DNA from 3 places in the Lysinibacillus sp. NPDC097231 genome. Region 2 is predicted to be linked to each of the others. Evidence: riboswitches for the same ligand, from Rfam matches in the RefSeq annotation. Region 2 holds a riboswitch; each other region holds the start of a gene.
The links. Region 2 has a riboswitch for cobalamin ahead of ACIQXF_RS05130 (ABC transporter substrate-binding protein). Riboswitches for the same ligand answer to the same signal wherever they lie in the genome.
Positions count from the first base shown of each region.

Region 1: linked by a shared signal. The riboswitch ahead of ACIQXF_RS18925 ((2Fe-2S) ferredoxin domain-containing protein) and the one ahead of ACIQXF_RS05130 (ABC transporter substrate-binding protein) in region 2 are both predicted to bind cobalamin.
Region 3: linked by a shared signal. The riboswitch ahead of ACIQXF_RS19200 (ABC transporter substrate-binding protein) and the one ahead of ACIQXF_RS05130 (ABC transporter substrate-binding protein) in region 2 are both predicted to bind cobalamin.

Region 1 is NZ_JBIWDH010000038.1:1,333-5,620, reverse strand. Features, by position in the region: gene cobJ (precorrin-3B C(17)-methyltransferase) at 1-1,260, opposite strand, end outside; gene ACIQXF_RS18925 ((2Fe-2S) ferredoxin domain-containing protein) at 1,265-1,636, opposite strand; cobalamin riboswitch at 1,777-1,961, opposite strand; cobalamin riboswitch at 2,192-2,376, shown strand; gene ACIQXF_RS18920 (energy-coupling factor ABC transporter permease) at 2,628-3,374, shown strand; gene ACIQXF_RS18915 (energy-coupling factor ABC transporter substrate-binding protein) at 3,376-3,648, shown strand; gene cbiQ (cobalt ECF transporter T component CbiQ) at 3,680-4,288, shown strand, end outside.
Region 2 is NZ_JBIWDH010000005.1:15,365-19,652, reverse strand. Features, by position in the region: gene ACIQXF_RS05135 (acyl-CoA dehydrogenase family protein) at 1-1,590, shown strand, start outside; cobalamin riboswitch at 1,648-1,831, shown strand; gene ACIQXF_RS05130 (ABC transporter substrate-binding protein) at 2,058-3,032, shown strand; gene ACIQXF_RS05125 (FecCD family ABC transporter permease) at 3,029-4,030, shown strand; gene ACIQXF_RS05120 (adenosylcobinamide amidohydrolase) at 4,027-4,288, shown strand, end outside.
Region 3 is NZ_JBIWDH010000039.1:2,993-7,280, forward strand. Features, by position in the region: gene ACIQXF_RS19195 (precorrin-3B methylase) at 9-668, opposite strand; gene ACIQXF_RS19200 (ABC transporter substrate-binding protein) at 724-1,710, opposite strand; cobalamin riboswitch at 1,878-2,064, opposite strand; gene ACIQXF_RS19205 (GTP-binding protein) at 2,256-4,196, shown strand.

The DNA.
Region 1 (4,288 bases), on a different contig from region 2:
GAAATCACAAGCCTTTAGTGACAGCACATCACCAATTGGTGCTAGTAAAAAGCCCACTTCATGGAGCTTTGCTGTAATCTCTTCTGGTTCAGTCGTTGGAATTTTCAAATGAATTTGATGGTCTGGTGTATACTCCATCGTTCCTTCTTCTCCAACTACCTCAGCTAACGTCATCATTTGTTGAGGCGTAAAAAACTTATTGGCTACCCCTGGACTAACAGCTAATTCAAAAATGGATTCAATTTGTTGTTGAACAAGCTTAGGTGTTATCTTTACGGCATCCGTTCCCTTCACCATCGCTAGAGCTTTTGTCGCCATTTCAAGTGATGTTTTTTTAGGATTTGGATCAGGTGTTATAGCTAAACTGGGCTGTATACGATTTGCATTTGGGTCTGTCGCAAAATCATTACGCGCTTGTCCTGTTTCTTGATTCATTGCCCATGGTTCATTTTCTTCTCTCAGACGTTGATGTGGTCGTAGCGGTTGTTTTTCTTCACCAAGTGTATATTTGCGCTGATATCCACGCGGTGTAATCATTTTATTGTCATAGAAGAACGTAGATGAATTCCCGATAATAACCGTTGTCAACATGCCGATATCATGTTTAAGCATTTCTGCTAAAGTGGTCATCGTAATTTCCTGGCGGTCACGATACGCGCTTTTGACAAGTCCCACCGGTGTATCTGGCGAACGATATTCTAATAAAATTCGCTGTGCCTCTACAATTTGTCTCGTACGACGACCACTCTTTGGGTTATAAAGTGCAATAACAAAATCCGCCATTGCAGCAGCTTCTACTCGTTTCGCAATTAAATTCCAAGGTGTTAAATGGTCACTCAAACTAATGGTACAGGCATCATGCATAATCGGAGCACCTAGTAAACTAGCACACGAATTAATAGCAGAAATACCTGGAACAATCTCTACCTCAACACCAGTTGCTTCTGTCCAACCTAGCTCGATTAATACCTCATACACTAATCCAGCCATTCCATAAACACCTGAATCACCACTGGAAATAACCGATACGATACTCCCTGCCTCCGCTTGGCGCACCGCTTCCTGTGCACGTGAAACTTCTTCTGTCATACCTGTACTAACGATCGCCTTGGCACTTACTAAATCCTGAATAAGCTCCACATAGGTTTTATAGCCAATGATCATATCACTTTGCTGTAATGCCTCTACAGCACGATGCGTAATATGATTAAAATCTCCAGGTCCAAAGCCAACTACGAAAATCTTCCCTTTTTGCGCCATGTTGTTACCCCTCTTTCACCTTTTCGATGCCTTTAATAGCTGTCGTTTGAGCTGTCCGCTGTAACGTACCTTCACGAAGTGTAAAGACATGCTCCTGATGTAATAGTTCATGCTGTAAATCTTGCACCAGGGCTCTTCCATGCTCCGTTGTCGGCACACGGTACCAATTCCCTTGTGGATAGGCAATGACAACACAAGCATCCTTGCATCTGCCATTACAACGTGTTCTTGTCGTATGTATTTCTTTATCAAGCGCTTGTATCTGTATTTCGTCACGGATAGCTTGGGTAATGTCCTCTGCATCTTTATTCATACAGCTACTGCCGTTGCAAATAAAAAGATGCGTTTTCATACCCTCTAAATTCCAAGTTGTCATCGTTGTTCTCCCCTCAAATACTTTTAGGAAAAAGAAAAAAACCTTTACTCTAGACGAAGAGTAAAGGTTTTGTAGAAGCTAAATAAAAACGAATATATACAGGTACTCGCTCTCGCTTCAACTTCTCCCTCCGAAAAGTTTACATGCATCATCATATAAGCAGGTTTCCTGACTTAAGCTTCCTTTTACTTTCGCGCCTTCCCAAGTTTCAAACTAGTGGCTTTTGCGATTTCATCAGCTATTACAGTAGCGGGGGCTGTATCGGATTCTCACCGATTTCCCTATTATCTCGAAGTAATCGAGCACTTATTGATGTTTTTATATTAAATTATATTTCTGGTAAATGAATAGAAAACTGTTTCTATCATAGTCTTATTATTTTAAAATTTCAATATTTCTTTTTTTATTTGTGACATTTTTATTAAAATACCCATCAAATATCCAAAGAGGGAACATTTTTAAAATTTTCTACATTGACATTTAATTTAAAAATTTTTTTCATAAAAAAGATAGCATATTTATGGAAAAGCGTGTTACACTTTGTCGTGAAATCTCACAATTTCATCTTTTTTCGGTGCGGAATGATAACCATTTCGCTTAAAAGGGAAGCCGGTTTAAGTCCGGCGCGGTCCCGCCACTGTACTAGGGAGTTTTATAGATGATGTCACTGTCAAAGAGATGGGAAGACCTATAAAACGATGAACTAAAGCCAGGAGACCTGCCGAAAAATATGTGATCGTTTCAGCCTACGAGGATGGGTGTGCGGCTAAGCAGATTAGAATTTTATTTGCTTTTTTAGCTATGCACTTTTCCAATTTCGGAGAAGTGCTTTTTTTTTATCTTTATTCAACAAATGTTTTCTGTAGCGAAAGCGAAGCGCCAGCAACAAATGTTTTCTGTGCGAAAGCGAAGCGCCAGCAACAATTACGCTAAGGCGAAATTGATTAACGCACGCTACAATCGAAAAAATTAAATGTGAGGAGGAGCAATATTGAAATTCTCTGGTTGGAAACTTAGTTATTTCTTACTGGCATTTTTATTCGTGCCAAATCGTGCATTCGCCATGCATATCATGGAGGGCTTTTTACCAATGGAATGGGCCATTTTTTGGTGGGTCATTTCGATTCCATTTATTATTTTAGGATTACGTTCAATTCGCAAAACAATTGATGAAAATCCTGAAACAAAAATGATACTAGGTCTATCAGGTGCCTTTGCATTTGTGCTTTCAGCATTAAAGATCCCGTCTGTAACGGGAAGTTGCTCGCACCCAACTGGTGTTGGGCTTGGTACTGTTCTTTTTGGACCATTGGCTATGAGTGTAATTGGAACAATCGTATTATTATTCCAAGCTTTACTTTTAGCACATGGGGGGCTTACAACTTTAGGTGCAAACGCCTTTTCCATGGCAATTGCTGGCCCGATAATTGCTTATTATGTATTTAAAGGCTCGCAAAAAATGGGTTTATCGTTTTCTGTAGCTGTGTTTTTAGCTGCAATGCTTGGTGATCTAGGTACATATGTTATCACTTCGGTACAACTAGCTCTTGCCTTCCCTTCTGAGGTAGGAGGCTTTATGGCTTCATTTACAAAGTTCGCTGGTATATTTGCGATAACTCAAATTCCGCTTGCTGTTAGTGAAGGGATTTTAACAGTAGTCGTGATAAATTTCTTGAAAAAATACAATGTGAGCGAATTAAAAGCCTTACGTGTTTTCTCAACAAAGGAGGCACACTAGAATGAAAAAAAATCTACTGTTATTAGCAATTGTTGTGTTATTGGCAATCATCCCACTTTTCGTACAAAAGGGAGCAGAATTTGAAGGGGCTGACGGTGAAGCGGAAGCAGCAATTGGTGAAATAAATGCTGACTACGAGCCATGGTTTGAAAGCTTATGGGAGCCACCAAGTGGTGAAATTGAAAGCTTATTATTCGCACTACAAGCTGCTATAGGCGCTGGTTTTATCGGCTATTTTATCGGCTTGATGCGCGGCAAACATAAAGAGGGTTAAGCCGATGTTACTCATTGACAAGTATGCATATTTGAATAAGCTAGTATCGATTCATCCGCTAGAAAAAATGACATTTTCCCTAGGATTACTATTATTGTCGCTTATCATGAGAGATGAACGGATTTCACTCATTACATTTATTGTAATGAGTGCTTTTATCATTGTAGGCGCAAAAATCCCTATTAAATATTACGTAAAATTACTATTGCTACCGGGATTTTTTTTACTGTCTAGCTTAGTGTCCATTTTAATTTCTATAGCGCCCTCGACAAGCACGCTCCCTACTTACATTTGGTCATTTTCTTTTAAAGGTCTGACCATTTTTGTCGGTAGCGCGAGCATAGAAACAGCAAAGCAGCTTTTCTTCATCGTTCTTGGTAGCATTAGCTGTTTATATTTTTTAATTCTCACGACATCCGTACAATCTATTTGTCATGTTCTGCGACAATGGCGGCTTCCCGTTTTATTCGTGGAGCTAGTAGAATTAACGTATCGTTTTATTTTTATTTTTCTAGACAGCATGCAAAAAATTCACCTCGCTCAGCAGGCTCGGCTTGGTTACCACTCCCCTAAGCAATGGCTACGCTCTGTATCAATGCTGATTGCGGCGTTATTAGCTGAGATGTTCCAACGAAGTCGT
Region 2 (4,288 bases):
ATGATGCTAGATAAAGAGTTTGTAGAATATGCAACGCGTGAGCTCACAGATTTTGGTGAGCTTTGTGCTGGGGATATTGATGTTAGAGCGAAATATACAGATAGAGAGGGTGAACCTCGATTACAACGGTATAATGCATATGGTGAAGAAGTGTCAGAGGTTTGGGTCAACGATGGTTACAAAAAAACCATTGAAGAGACGTACAATACAGGCATAGTAGGCTATGTGCATAAAAATATTCCACAATTAGGACGAAAGGGCAACTATGTGTATAGCTTTGCTCAAGGGTATTTACTGTCCCATGCTGAGCCTGGCTTTTATTGTCCTGTAACTTTAACAATGGCAACGGCTTATTTACTCGATCATTACGCAAGTGATGAGGTGAAGGAGCGCTTTTTACCACATGTTTGTGCAACAGGCGATACTGAGCTTTATGAAGGAGCGACATTTTTAACGGAGCGTCAAGGTGGCTCAGATGTTGGTGCGAATGTTGTAGAGGCAAGACTGGAAGGAAATCAGTACCGTTTATATGGCGAGAAATATTTTGCATCCAATGCAGGGATGTGTGGAGTTGCCATGGTATTGGCACGTCTGAAGGGGGCACCGGCTGGCTCAAAAGGCTTAACTTTGTTTGCGGTTCCTTGGCATAAGGAGGATGGTACTGTTAATCATCTTCGTATTCGTCGTTTAAAAGATAAACTTGGCGTTAGAGCGGTACCTTCTGGTGAGGTTGAATTTGATGGTGCAGTAGCATATGTTGTAGGCGAGCCGAATAAAGGAATTTATTACATGCTAGAGGCACTTAATTTATCAAGGATTTGCAATGCTGTTGCCTCTATAGGCATTATGCGTCGAGGTTATTTAGAGGCAAAGCATTATGTAACAAATCGTTTTGCATTTGGGAAGCCTTTAACACAATATCCTATGATTCAGGACACACTAGGGAAATTTGCTGCCAAGCTTCATGTAGAAGTTGCCACAGTTTTTGATCTTATTCAGCTGTACGATAAAGTAACAACTGGACAGGGCAATGAACAAGACATCATTATGAATCGCTTAAATATTGCTATCATGAAAAGAGAAACGGCAGAGCAAGCTGTACATTATGCTAGTGAAGCCATTGAATTACATGGTGGAAATGGCTATATTGAAGATTTCGTTACACCTCGTTTATTAAGAGATGCACAGGTGCTTACTGTGTGGGAGGGAACTGCCAATATTTTGGCATTAGAACTAATTCGTTTAGTTGATAAGTTTCAGGCGCATGAATTATTTGTTCGCGTAATGCAGCAACGTTTAGAAAAACTTACGGACAGTCGACTGGTTAAAATTGTTGAGAAGCAATTAGTGAAACTAGAATCCACATTGCAAACATTTAGCTATTTAGATGAAGCAACGAAAACGTTTGAGGCAAAAGAGATTGCTGAAAAAATGGCACATTTATATGAAAGTGTTGTAGCAGTCGAATGGGCTCATAGATTTGGTGGAAAATATGATAAGCTAGCAGATATTTATTTAGAGCACACATGGGCATTACGAGAAATGGGTGCACCGATGAAAACGGTACAGTATTTTTTAGATATAGTTTAACTGTTTAGAAGTCGTCTCGAATGGAGGCGACTTCTTTCATTTTCATGTATAATACAATCAACTGAATATTATAAAGGTTCTTTACTTATGTAAAGTGAAAAGGGAAGTCGGTGAAACTCCGATGCGGTCCCGCCACTGTATGTGCGAGTTTTTTCAATCTACGCCACTGAAAATTTTCGGGAAGGCTTGAAAAAGCGTATGGAGCACGAGCCAGGAGACCTGCCTTTATAGAAACACGTTGCAGCCTACGAGGATAGGGTGGTGGATTTTGTATACATATTTTTGTGCAAATTTGCCCCCCTCATCTTATTGTGATGAGGGGTATTTGTTTTGTAAGATCGCTGTCGATAAATTTGAAAAAGTGGGCGATAAATTCACAATGTTCGTCGGTAACTAATCGAAATGTATCGATCAATCAGAAAAACAGGTCATAAAGATATACTTACAGATATACGAGGAGGATTAACATGAAGAAATTTTGGAAAATAGGATTATCAGCATTTTTAGCTATTGGCTTGCTTGCTGCATGTAATACAAAAGAGGCAACAAATGAAAAGCCGTTATCTTCTGAGCAACAAAAACAACAAGAGACATCAAAAGTGGACGAAGCAACATTCCCAATCACAGTTACGGACGCTACTGGCAAGGATATTACGCTTGAAGCCGCTCCAGAAAAAATAGTCTCTCTTATTCCAAGTAACACAGAAATTTTATTTGGACTTGGCTTAAATAATGAAATAGTTGGTGTAACAGACAATGACGATTATCCAGCGGAGGCAACTAAAAAAGAAAAGGTTGGCGGCATGGAATATAATGTTGAGCAAATTATTGCCCTAAAACCAGATATCGTTTTTGCTCATGAATCAAGTATGTCATTTTCTGAAGGAGCAATTGAACAGCTCGAAGCTGCGGGTGTGAAGGTTTTTGTTGTTACAAATGCGAAGGACTTTAATGAAACGTACACTACAATTGAACAACTTGGTCGTGCAACAGGGAAATTACCTGAAGCTGAAAAAATTATTGCTAATATGAAAGCCAAAGTGGAAGAGATTCAAGCAAAATTAGAAGGTGTTGAGCCAAAGAAAGTGTTTGTAGAAGCATCTGATGAGCCAGAAATTTATACTACTGGTAATGGTACATTTATGAATGTAATGCTTGATATGATTCACGCAGAAAATGTAGCTGCAGATTCAAATGACTGGTATAAAATCGATGCTGAACAAATTATCGTAAAAAATCCAGATGTCATTGTAGTGACATATAATTATGTACCTGATATTTTAACGAAAATTCCACAACGTGCAGGCTTTGAGACAATTAATGCCGTGAAAAATAAAGCAATAGTGCAAGTAGATGAAAATACGACAAGTCGTCAAGGTCCTCGTTTAGCAGATGGTCTTGAGGAATTAGCGAAAGCCATCTACCCAGAGGCGTTCAAGTGAGTAGAATAGTTACTGCCTATGTAACAGCCATTACGCTTCTTATCATAAGTATTTGGTGTGGCGTAGCTATAGGCTCGGTCCATATTCCACTAGAAGTATTGTGGAATAAGGCGGCTGATGAAACAGCTGCCAATATTTTATGGAAAATTCGTTTGCCACGAGTCTTGTTGGCAGGGCTTGTTGGGGCATCTCTTGCCATTGCAGGAGCAGCATTCCAAGGCCTATTAAAAAATCCTTTAGCTGACCCTTATACTTTAGGTGTTTCCTCAGGTGCATCAGTTGGCGCAGTAATGACGATTTTCTTCAGCATATCTATACCCGTAGTTGGCCTGTATGCACTACCAACGTTCAGTATGATAGGTGCAGTATTAACGATGGTAGCTGTCATGAGTTTTGCAAGAATGGTGGACCGTTCATTGAAAATGGAAACACTTATTTTAACAGGGATCATATTTAGTTCATTTTTAGGTTCTTTAATTTCCTTAATGATAGCATTATCTGGTGAGGAGTTACGACAAGTTATCGGATGGCTGCTCGGCTCAGTATCGATGCGGGGCTGGCCTTTTGTTCAGATGATTATTCCATTTGTAATAATTGGCTCTATTATACTTTGGACACAAAGAAGAGAACTGAATGTTCTGCTATATGGAGAGGAACGTGCAAAGCATTTAGGTGTCAATGTGAAGCGCAGTAAATATTTGATTTTAGTAGGTGGGTCAATGTTGACAGGAGCGGCGGTAGCTGTTTCTGGAACGATTGGTTTTGTGGGTTTAGTTGTACCGCATATGACAAGGATGATTTGGGGCTCAGATCATCGTCATTTATTGCCATTATCATTTTTAAATGGCGCAACTTTGCTGATTATATGTGATTTAATAGCGCGAACAATTATTATGCCAAGAGAGCTACCTATTGGTGTAATTACTGCATTTATTGGAGCGCCTGTCTTTTCCTATATTTTTTATCAGCAACGTAGAAGCAAGGGGGTACGGGCGTGATTGTTGTTGAACATCTTTCTGGTGGCTATGAAAACGTACCAATCGTTAAGGATATAAGTTTTACTGTTGAAAAAGGAAAAATACTAGGTATTTTAGGGCCTAATGGTAGCGGGAAATCCACATTGTTAAAAGTTATGAGCGGCATACTGCCAGCAACCACTGGCACTATATTAGTAGATGGTAAAAACATTAACACATACAATGCTCGGGCATTGGCAAAAAAAATGGCAGTATTGCCACAACTGCATGCGAATGCCT
Region 3 (4,288 bases), on a different contig from region 2:
AAAGATTATTAAAGTTTCCAATAATCCGCACATTTGGTTCTACGATAAAATTTATAAAAGGGTTCATTTGGGCGAGCATGCTCCTTGTAGAGACAAATGATTTCTTGCAGAAGGCTTTCAATACAGTCAACTGGCACTTTTTTGGCAAAAAGCGTCCCGGCTTGTGCATTCGCCCCCATTGGCACTGCCCCTAAATAGACATCAAAGCTATCCTTTTGATAGACAAGGCCAATATCATCATAAACCGCATTATAGCAGGCAGATGCACAGCCATTGACGTTGACACGTAATCTTGTCGGGACAGCGGTTCCTTCTAATGAATGATAGAGCTTTTCTGTCATCGGTGCTGCCTCCATCATATCGCCATCGCAAAAATCACAGGCTTTCATCGATACAATAGGGCCTGGCATAACCACATACAAGCCAGCGTCCTGTAGCTCCTCTATTGTTCTAGCTACATCAACAGTTGGAATCGACAATAACATACTGTAGGATGCAGAATATTTGATGGCACCAGTGTCCCCAACGACCTTAGCGATGGTTTGAAACTGCGGTGCTGTATAATGTTTATTAATAATACCTGGGTTTACAGCAAGACGTGTAAATTCTCCATTGTGATTTAGCTTTTCAAATGTTTTGTCTGGTATATTCGAACGAAATGCATTCATTGATAACTCTCCTTATGAAAAAGGAGCTAGCAAATTGCTAGCTCCTAATGATAGTTTAAAAGTTGTCAGGATAGAAGCCCTTTGCCAAAATTTGAATCGCTTCTGCAGCACGAACCCCCTCAGACGCCGCTGATAATGGTAGGATGACAAAGCATTCATTTTTCACTGCTGCTATTTCCTTTAATGCCGGATCATTTTTTAAGAAATTAATTTTTTCCTCTGCTGTTGTTTCTCCGTAATCAATGACAACCACCACTTGGGGATTACGATCCACAGCATCTTCCTTGGAAACAGTTGTCCAACCCGATTCCACATCACCAAAAACATTGTTACCGCCAGCAATGGTCACAAGTTCATTCATAAAGTTTTGTCCAGCAGTAAAGACATCTTTATCACCACCGTCAAACACTAAAACACGTAGGTTTTCTCCATTTTGAGGTAATTTTGCACGAACATCATCAACGTCTTTCGTCATTTGTGCAATTAATGCTTCTCCATGATCCTCGACACGGAAAATTTTCGCGATATTTCGGATATCTGTGAAAATATCTTCTAAAGTTGGTTTCGTCATATTAGAGGCTGTATGCAAATACGTGTGAATTCCTAATGCCTCAAGCTCTTCCGGAGTACCAACACCTTTCTCTCCAAAGGCGCTTTTCCAGCCTCCATATAAAAAGTCCGCTTCTGCATCGATGACCTGTTCCTTTGCGGGATATTGTTCAGCTAACACTGGCACTTTATCGTAAGCAGCTTGTAGCGGCTCATAGATTTTGTCGTCTAAATACGCCGTACCTACCATTGAATCCTCTAAGCCTAAAGCTAGCATAATTTCTGTGACATGCTGATTTAAGCTAATCGCTTTTTTGGGTGCCTCTTTATATACTTGAGTTGTACCATTATTGTCAATTGTTATTTCTGTCGTTTCCGCTTGTGAAGGCTCTATCTTCCCACTCTGTGTAGCCCCTTCCTTCGCATTACACGCGCCCAATATAGCGAGCAGGGCTATGGCAAAGACGAGCCACATGCTTTTCCATTTCTTCATATCCTTTTCTCCTTTGTTGTGCAATCTATAGAAAGAAATCAGCAGACTTCTTTGCTACTAAGTACGTTTTAAAAAAGGGCATAAAAAAATCCCCTTGTTTCCAAGAGGTAAGCATAGTGAAAGACGGTTTCTTCAACCTATTCACTATCTCCATCCTCGTGGTTTCTAGTAAAAAATACATATTGGCAGGTATCCTGGCTTAGGTTCATCATCTATACGCCTTCCCATAGCGTGGCTACAGTGGCATCATGTATAGACTCCCCATTTACAGTTGCGGGACAGCATCGGATTCGCACCGATTTCCCTTTTAAGCAAATGACAAAGGCCATTTGCACCAATAGGTTGTTATATTTTTGTTGGAAATGTTAATGCTAGACTAGCAGAAGAAAATTTTGTTCGCAATCTCACAAAAAAATCCATTTCATAATAATCATGAATATTTTAGCACTATTCCGACATCATCACTAACTATTTTACACGAAATATTTTTCAACTTAATTCTGTTACAATAATAACGAACGAAGAATAGAAACGAGGATTTTATTATGCATAAAACGATTGGAGTACTCGCTCATGTTGATGCAGGAAAAACAACATTTTCAGAGCAATTACTTTTTCATACAAACAGTATTCAGGCCCGTGGACGAGTGGATCATCAGGATACATTTCTGGATAATCATGAGTTGGAGCGTCAACGAGGTATTACAATTTTTGCCGAGCAAGGCCGCATGACGATTGGCAACGATACATACACATTAATCGATACACCTGGGCACGTCGATTTCTCTCCAGAGATGGAGCGTGCTATTCGGGTGATGGATTATGCCATCATTATTATTAGTGCCGTCGAGGGCGTACAAGGTCATACCGAAACGGTGTGGCAACTATTACGCCAATATCATGTGCCAACCTTCTTCTTTATCAATAAAACGGATCGTGAAGGTGCAAATGTTGAAGGTGTTATGGCACAGCTTCGAAAAGATTGCTCTGAGGATGTATTATTAGTAGATGAACTGCTCCGTTCTGACAACGTTCCCTATGACATGATGGAATGGCTCGCAGAACGAGATGAGCAGCTTCTCGATGCTTTTCTTAGCGAAACATTAGAAAGCTCTCGCTGTCTACCTCATCTCCAAGCGATGGTTAAACAGGAAAAGGCCTTTTTGTGCTTTGCTGGCTCCGCTTTAAAAGATGTAGGGATCAAGGAATTTCTAGCCCAGCTCCCATTACTTACGGAGACACATTTTAATACTGAAAAACCATTTCAAGGCGAAGTGTTTAAAATTCGCCATGATGGACATCAACGCTTAACTTTTATCAAAGCTTTACAAGGAACGTTACATGTTCGTGATGAATTTTCGTTTGGCGATGTAACCGAAAAAGTGACGGAGATTCGATTATATAACGGAAGTCGTTACGAAACTGTACAAGAGGTTACAGCTGGGGAGATATTCGCAGTAAAAGGGCTTAGTCTAGCAAACATTGGGGCTAGCATTGGTCATTCTAGCAACCCGCAGCCCTATGAATTAGTGCCAACCTTGCAGGCCAATGTACAATATGACGGCGATCAGCATATTAAGGAAGTCTTAAAAGTTTTTCGTGTCCTTGAAGCGGAAGAGCCTTCCTTACGTGTGGTTTGGCATGAGAAATTTCAAGAAATTCATGTACATATTATGGGTGTCATCCAACTCGAGGTTCTTGTCGAAGTGCTCAACAACCGTTTTTCACTAGACGTGTCATTCGGAGAGCCACAAATTTTATATATGGAAACGATCGCCACAACGGTCACAGGCTACGGCCATTTTGAGCCATTAAAGCACTATGCAGAAGTCCATTTATTAATGGAGCCAAATACACGTGGGACTGGTCATACATTTATCAATGCTTGCCATGCAGACGATTTATCGGTTGGGCATCAGCGGCTCATTGAAAAACATCTTTTCGAGCGCGACCATCACGGATTGTTAACAGGCTTTCCTGTAACAGATATCCGTTTCACCCTGTTAACAGGGCGTGCACATATTAAGCATACAGAAGGTGGCGATTTTCGAGAGGCCACTTTCCGTGCATTACGACAAGGACTTGAACAAGCAGAAAATGTGCTACTAGAGCCTTATTACCGCTTTAAGCTCAAAGCCCCTAGTGATTTTATCGGTCGCATGATGACCGATATCCAGCAAGCATCAGGTACATTTGGCACGCCAATCATCACAGAAAATGATGTAACTTTAACGGGCCGTGCCCCTGTCGCAACATTTATGAGCTACAGCACAACCTTTGCTGCCTACACCAATGGTAAAGGTGCACTCTCTCTACAATTTGATGGCTATGATGCGTGCCATAATACAGAAGAAATTATTACCCAAATTGGCTACGATAAAAATGCCGATCCTGAGTATTCGTCCTCTAGTATTTTTTGCGCAAAAGGCAAGGGCTACTCCGTTCCGTGGGATGAAGCGCAAGCAGCAATGCATTGCCTGAAATAAATCAAAAAAAACTGTACTTGATGAATTGAATCAAGTACAGTTTTTTGCTGGTGGGGCGGGTTTTTGCCTCTGCTCAGCGGGGATTCTGCTTG